DNA from 2 places in the Caproiciproducens sp. LBM24188 genome. Region 2 is predicted to be linked to the other one. Evidence: a T-box and tRNA genes for the amino acid it is inferred to sense, from the RefSeq annotation. Region 2 holds a T-box; the other holds one or more tRNA genes.
What was found. A T-box is a leader RNA that pairs with one kind of tRNA and senses whether it is charged. The one in region 2 lies ahead of tyrS (tyrosine--tRNA ligase), so its partner is inferred to be a tRNA-Tyr.
Positions count from the first base shown of each region.

Region 1: it has a tRNA-Tyr gene. The T-box ahead of tyrS (tyrosine--tRNA ligase) is inferred to sense a tRNA for this amino acid. The anticodon was not compared.

Region 1 is NZ_CP196862.1:128,491-131,901, forward strand. Features, by position in the region: gene ACSVDI_RS00575 (beta strand repeat-containing protein) at 1-1,093, shown strand, start outside; tRNA gene ACSVDI_RS00580 (tRNA-Thr) at 1,396-1,471, shown strand; tRNA gene ACSVDI_RS00585 (tRNA-Tyr) at 1,537-1,622, shown strand; gene ACSVDI_RS00590 (hypothetical protein) at 1,669-1,797, opposite strand; gene ACSVDI_RS00595 (hypothetical protein) at 1,865-1,993, opposite strand; gene cbiM (cobalt transporter CbiM) at 2,419-3,411, shown strand, end outside.
Region 2 is NZ_CP196862.1:1,785,431-1,788,841, reverse strand. Features, by position in the region: gene recN (DNA repair protein RecN) at 1-1,366, shown strand, start outside; T-box leader at 1,395-1,631, shown strand; gene tyrS (tyrosine--tRNA ligase) at 1,687-2,916, shown strand; gene ACSVDI_RS08415 (YfhO family protein) at 3,052-3,411, shown strand, end outside.

The DNA of each region.
Region 1 (3,411 bases), 1.3 Mb from region 2:
TGACGGAGTGACTGCCACATTAAAAAATATTACCGTCAATAAGTCCGGCGGAAAAACATCCAACACGGAAAATGGGGACTTCTACGGGCAAAATGCCGGGCTATTGGCCCTGAACGGCGCGAACGTTACCATATCCGGTGCTAATGTGACAACAAACGCCCAGAACGGCAACGGTGTTTTCAGTTACGGAAAAGGAACCACTGTGACCATCAGCGACTCCAAAATCACGACATCAAAGGATAACTCCGGCGGAATCCAGACTACCGGAGGCGGAACCACCAATGCAAAGAATCTGACCGTTTCCACCTCCGGGAACTCTTCTGCGGCAATCCGCTCCGACCGCGGTGGCGGGACGGTGGTGGTGGACGGCGGCACCTATAAAACGTCCGGAACCGGCTCGCCTGCCATTTATTCCACTGCCGCCATTTCGGTCAGCAACGCCACGCTGAGCGCGGCAAATTCCGAAGCGCTGGTCATTGAGGGATTAAACTCCATTTCCTTAAAAAATTGCAGTCTAACCGGAAACATGACCGCCACCAAAACAAACGACGGCTCCGAAAATCTGCATAATATCATGCTTTACCAGTCCATGTCTGGAGATGCCCAGGTGGGGACCTCTAAGCTCTCCGTGAGCGGGGGCTCCATTACCGCAAAATCCGGCGATATGTTTTATGTCACCAATACCAGCAGCGTCATTACTCTGGACAGCGTAACGCTGAACCTGGCAAATGAAAACCTGCTTACGGTGGCGGGCAACTCTTCCAGCCGCGGATGGGGAACCGCGGGCAAAAACGGTGGGCAGCTGACCTTTTCTGCCGCGAACATGAACCTGACCGGCAAAGTAACGGTTGACACCATCTCTACCTTGAATTTCACCCTAGGCGAAGGCAGCAGCTTGAAAGGAACCATTAATATCGTGAAAAATGCTGCAGGCGGTACGGCTGTTTCAAACAACGCCGTGGTCACGATAGCAAAGGGCGCTACCTGGAACCTGACCGGAAACTGCTCGGTGACAAGCCTGACCAATAACGGTACAATTCATTACAATGGATATACCATTACCCTGGCAGACGGAACCGTTCTGAAGGGTTAAACCGGAATCCGACATGGCACACAAGGGCCCAGGGCCCGCATCGCTAGATAAGGGATGTGGGGCCCTGCGTCCTAAGTATTTTTCTTCATTACCAGCACTAATTTATATTTTTTGCCCGTATTTCTACCCATTATGTAAACCATTGAAGATAACTGAGAGGGGCAAAGGCCATACATTTTCCGGGGTATTGCGGCCATCCTACCCTTTCGGTTTCTTTGGTTTTCTACATTGTGTCTGGTTTTATGAAAAGGTCTTGACATTCAGCTTGGAACGTGTTATTATACTTAAGCGCTGTTAAAAATGCTGGCGTAGCTCAGTTGGTAGAGCAGCTGATTTGTAATCAGCAGGTCGGGGGTTCAAGTCCGTCTGCCAGCTCCAATGTGGATGTACGGCGGCGAAATGAGTTGCCGCCGCGCACCGCACGAACCGCGCCAATTGAATATGGAGGAGTTCCCGAGTGGCCAAAGGGGGCAGACTGTAAATCTGTTGCTTTATAGCTTCGATGGTCCGAATCCATCCTCCTCCACCAAAAGCAGTATGTTGCAAAGAACATACTGCTTTTTTCTTTGTAAATACTATTTAAAACTTCTGGAGGATGGATTCGGAAGCCCGTTTAGAAAACGTGCCTGTGGCACGTTTTTAGGGCGTGGACTTCCTGCGCAGTGCAGTTGTGCCACAACAGCGGCAAGCGTGTAACCAGCCAATTACAATATCCTCCTCCACCAAAAGCAGTATGTTGCAAAGAACATACTGCTTTTTTCTTTGTAAATACTATTTAAAACTTCTGGAGGATGGATTCGGAAGCCCGTTTAGAAAACGTGCCTGTGGCACGTTTTTAGGGCGTGGACTTCCTGCGCAGTGCAGTTGTGCCACAACAGCGGCAAGCGTGTAACCAGCCAATTACAATATCCTCCTCCACCAAAAGCAGTATGTTGCAAAGAACATACTGCTTTTTTCTTTGTAAATACTATTTAAAACTTCTGGAGGATGGATTCGGAAGCCCGTTTAGAAAACGTGCCTGTGGCACGTTTTTAGGGCGTGGACTTCCTGCGCAGTGCAGTTGTGCCACAACAGCGGCAAGCGCGCAGCCAGTACCTGTTCGCTTTTCGGATAGGCGTAGCTGATGAACCGTCGAAGACACAATTCCGTGCTTCTTTCACCGAATGTCCCTGCGGGTTGACAAGGGCCTTTAAACATGATATGCTTTTTACGACACGAAGCCATGAAGGCTTCTCTGCACCCTTAAAATTATTTTGTGACAAAATGAAACCCATGAAGGGCTCGCAAAGCCCTTTGTGGGTTATTTTTTGATTGGAGGAGTATCCATGCATATTCCTGACGGTTACCTGGCGCCGCAGACCACGGTTCCGGCCCTGGTGGGAATGGTACCCTTATGGTCGGTCGCGTTCCGCAAGGTAAAAAGGACATTGAGTGAAAAGAAAATCCCTGCATTGGCGCTTTGCGCCGCCTTTTCGTTTTTGGTAATGATGTTCAACATCCCGGTGGCAGGTGGAAGCTCCGCGCACGCAGTCGGTGCGGTTCTAATCGCGATTCTGCTTGGGCCGTGGGCTGCCGTTCTCTCCGTTTCCACCGCGCTTCTGATTCAGGCGCTGGTGTTTGGGGATGGGGGAGTGCTGGCGTTTGGAATAAATTGCCTGAATATGGCGGTCGTTATGCCGTTCGCTGGTTACGCCGCATATCGCTCGATTGCCGGAAATTCCAGGCCGGGCAGTCGGAGAAACCTGATAGCTTCCTTTGTCGGCGGGTATGTTGGGCTGAATCTTGCCGCCTTCTGCGCCTCCGTGGAATTCGGAATTCAGCCTCTTCTGTTCAAGGCTGCGGACGGCAGTGCGCTTTACTGTCCTTATCCGCTGTCGGTTTCCGTTCCGTCCATGATGTTTGCACACGGCCTGATTGCAGGCCCGATTGAGGCAGCCGTCACTACGGCCGCTGTGGCCTATCTTGCTAAGGCCGCGCCCGAATTGTTTGCGGCGGCAGGGATTGCGCCGCAGTCTTCCGCCTCCGGCTCCTTCTGGAAACGGTATAAAGCCATGCTGATTCCCCTCGTGGGACTCGTAGTTTTGACGCCGCTTGGTTTGATTGCCACCGGAACCGCTTGGGGCGAATGGAGCACCGATGAACTGATGGAACGCCTGGGCCATATTCCACAAGGGTTAGAAATGATGGCGGACAAATGGGGCGCCCTGCTGCCGGATTATTCCCTGCCTGCGCTGGGAAGCGGTCAGGCAGGCGCCGTAGGCGGCTATCTTCTGTCCGCCGTAATTGGTATTCTGCTGGTTGCGGCATTGATTTTGTGC
Region 2 (3,411 bases):
CAGAATTAACGGCAGACCGGCGTCGGTTTCAATTTTGAAAGAGCTTGGGCCGGAACTTTTGAATATTCACGGTCAGCATGAAAGTTATGAACTGCTTTCGGCGGATCTTCATATTCACTATATTGACCGTATGGGAGTCCCGGCGGAATTGCTGGAACAGTACCACACCTGCTATGAGAATATGCGCAGGATTCAGCGGGAACTTTCCTCTTTCCGTATGGATGAACAGCAGAAAGCACGGCAAATCGACCTTCTGACCTATCAAATTGAAGAACTGGAAGCCGCGGATCTGCGCGAGGGAGAACAGGAAGAACTGAATCAGCGCCGCACTATGTTTATGAACAGCGAAAAAATCGCGGCAGCTCTGGCCGCTGCCAAAACAGCGCTGGACGGCGACGAAGAGATGCAGGGTGCGGTTGCTTCAATTGCTTCTGCTTCCTCCGCTCTGAGCGAGGCGGAACGCTTTTTGCCGGATTTACATAGTCTGACGGAAAGAATCCAAACCATCAAATACGATTTGCAGGACTGTACGGAAGAACTGCGCAACTTTGCTTCCCAAACCGAATACGATCCGCAGGAGTTAGAGCAGGTGGAAGCTCGTCTGGATCAAATTTATCGCTTAGGATTAAAGTACGGCGGTTCGGTGGAGGAGATGCTGGCGTTTCTGGAACAGTCAAAAGAACAGCTGAACCAAATCCAGCTTTCCGACGAAACGATTGCACGCTTGAATCAGGAGTATGAGCAGGCTTTAAAGAAAACGCAGACACTCGCAGACCAGCTCTCTGAATATCGCAGAAGAACATCGGAAACCTTTGCCGCCAAGGTCAAGCAGGAACTTCGCTTTTTGGATATGCCGAATATTGATTTTGAGGTCATTCAGGAAACCGTTCCGCTTTATTCGCTTGGGTGTGACAAGCTGGAATTTTATATTTCCACCAATCCGGGCGAACCCGCGAAGCCGATTGCAAAAATTGCTTCCGGCGGCGAGCTTTCCCGCATTATGCTGGCAATAAAAACCGTTCTCGCAGACAAAGACGAGATTGATACGCTCATCTTTGATGAAGTGGATACGGGAATCAGCGGAAGCGCCGCCCAGAAAGTTGGGATGAAACTGCGTGAGGTCGCGAAAAACCGCCAGGTAATCTGCGTCACACATCTGGCACAAATTGCGGCGCTTGGGGATACTCAGTTTTTGATTAAAAAGCACGTTCACGACAATAAAACTTATACCGATGTAACCGAACTGGATTATGAAGGCAGAAAAGCGGAGCTTGCCCGTATTATGGGTGGAACTGAAATTACCCCACTTATGTTGCAAAACGCGGCGGAAATGCTGAATATGGCGCATAAAGATGGAGATACTTGACAAATGATTTAAAATTCATTATAATTTTTGAAAAGCAATGAAGGGAAGAAGTAAGCTGATTTAGCCGGCAAAGAGAGTCCGCGGTTGGTGGAAGCGGGTACGGCGATGAGCTGAAATACATCCCGGAGCCGCCCGCTGAACGGGGAACCAAGTAGGTGAGGCCGTGGCAGCGCACGTTACAGCGCCTGGGTATGTTAGTACCCGTAAGGCCGTATCTGTGAGGGTACGGTGAATGAGGTGGTACCGCGGATTTTCCGCCCTCTGCACAAAACGCAGGGGGCTTTTTTATTGCCCCCGAAAAATTGGAGGTAACAGTAAGAATGGGAGTATTTGAAGAACTAAAAGCAAGAGGCCTGATTGCCCAGATGACGGACGAGGAAAAAATCCGTGATCTTCTAGACAATCACAAGATTAAATTCTACATCGGGTTTGACCCAACGGCGGACAGCCTGCACGTCGGCCATTTTCTTCAGATTATGGTAATGGCGCATATGCAGCGCGCGGGCCATGTTCCGATTGCGCTGTTTGGCGGCGGAACCGGTATGATTGGAGACCCCTCCGGAAAAACCGATATGCGTAAAATGCTAACCCCGGAAGAGATTAACCACAACATTGAATGTTTTAAGCGTCAAATGTCGCGACTGGTCGATTTTTCTGACGGCAAGGCCATTATGGCAAACAACGGCGACTGGCTGTTGAACCTGAACTATATTAAATTTCTGCGCGATGTCGGCGTGCATTTTTCCGTAAACCGGATGCTGGCTGCCGAATGCTACAAGCAGCGTCTGGAGCGTGGTCTTTCCTTCTTTGAATTAAACTATATGATCATGCAGAGCTACGATTTTCTGGAACTGAATCACCGGTACGACTGCCAAATGGAGCTTGGCGGCGACGACCAGTGGAGCAACATCATCGGCGGCGTAGAGCTTATCCGCCGCAAAGAGGGGAAAGATGTTTACGGCATGACCTTCGCACTGTTGACTAACAGCGAAGGAAAGAAGATGGGAAAAACAGAACGCGGCGCTGTTTGGCTTGACCCGAACAAGACCAGCCCGTTCGATTTCTACCAGTATTGGAGAAACATCGGTGATGCCGATGTCATTAAATGCCTGAAATTCCTTACTTTCCTGCCTCTGGAAGAAATTCAGGAACTGGAAAAGCTGGAAGGCGGCGAGCTGAACAAAGCGAAGGAAATCCTTGCGTATGAAGTAACCAAATCCATTCACGGTGAGGAAGAAGCGAAGAAGGCGCAGGAAGGCGCTCGCGCGCTGTTTGGGGCAGGTACCAACACGGAACACATGCCCACGACAGAAATCTCTGAGAACGATTTTACCAATGGTGAAATCGGCCTTTTGGATGTTCTGGTAAAGACCAAGTTGGTTCCATCAAAGGGAGAGGGAAGGCGTCTTGTGGAACAGGGCGGAATTTCCATTGATGATGTAAAAGCAGCCAGCGGTACGCTTAAACTGACCATGGAACAGTTTGAAAAAGGATATGTCATTATTAAAAAAGGGAAAAAGGTATTTCATAAGGTTGTCTTAACAAAATAATCCAAATTTTTCTTTTGAAAATAACCCATGCCAAGTTTCGTTGGCATGGGTTATTTTGGCAAAAAGGGCAATACTATTTTTGATTTATCCGGCCTTTCATTTTGCGCCGATCTGCACTGACCTAGAGGTGAAATCGTGAGGAAGTATTGCTCCTGTATTATTGCTCCGGCCGCTGTTATGGGAATCATGCTGACTCTATACGCATGCTACAGCATTTACCCGTTCGGCGACCGAACGATTGCCTGGTGTGATATGAATCAACAGGTAATTCCCTTTCTAATGGATTTTAAGGATATTCTATCCGGAAAAACCAATCTGTTTTTGAATCTTCAAAATGCCGGCGGTATGAGCTTTTGGGGTGTTTTTCTATTTTTTATTTCCAGCCCGTTTACTCTTCTTGTTTTGCTTGTTAGCAAACAGGAAATTTATCATCTGGTCAATATTCTCGTTTTACTGAAAATGATGACCTGCGGGTTTACCGCAAGCATTTTTTTT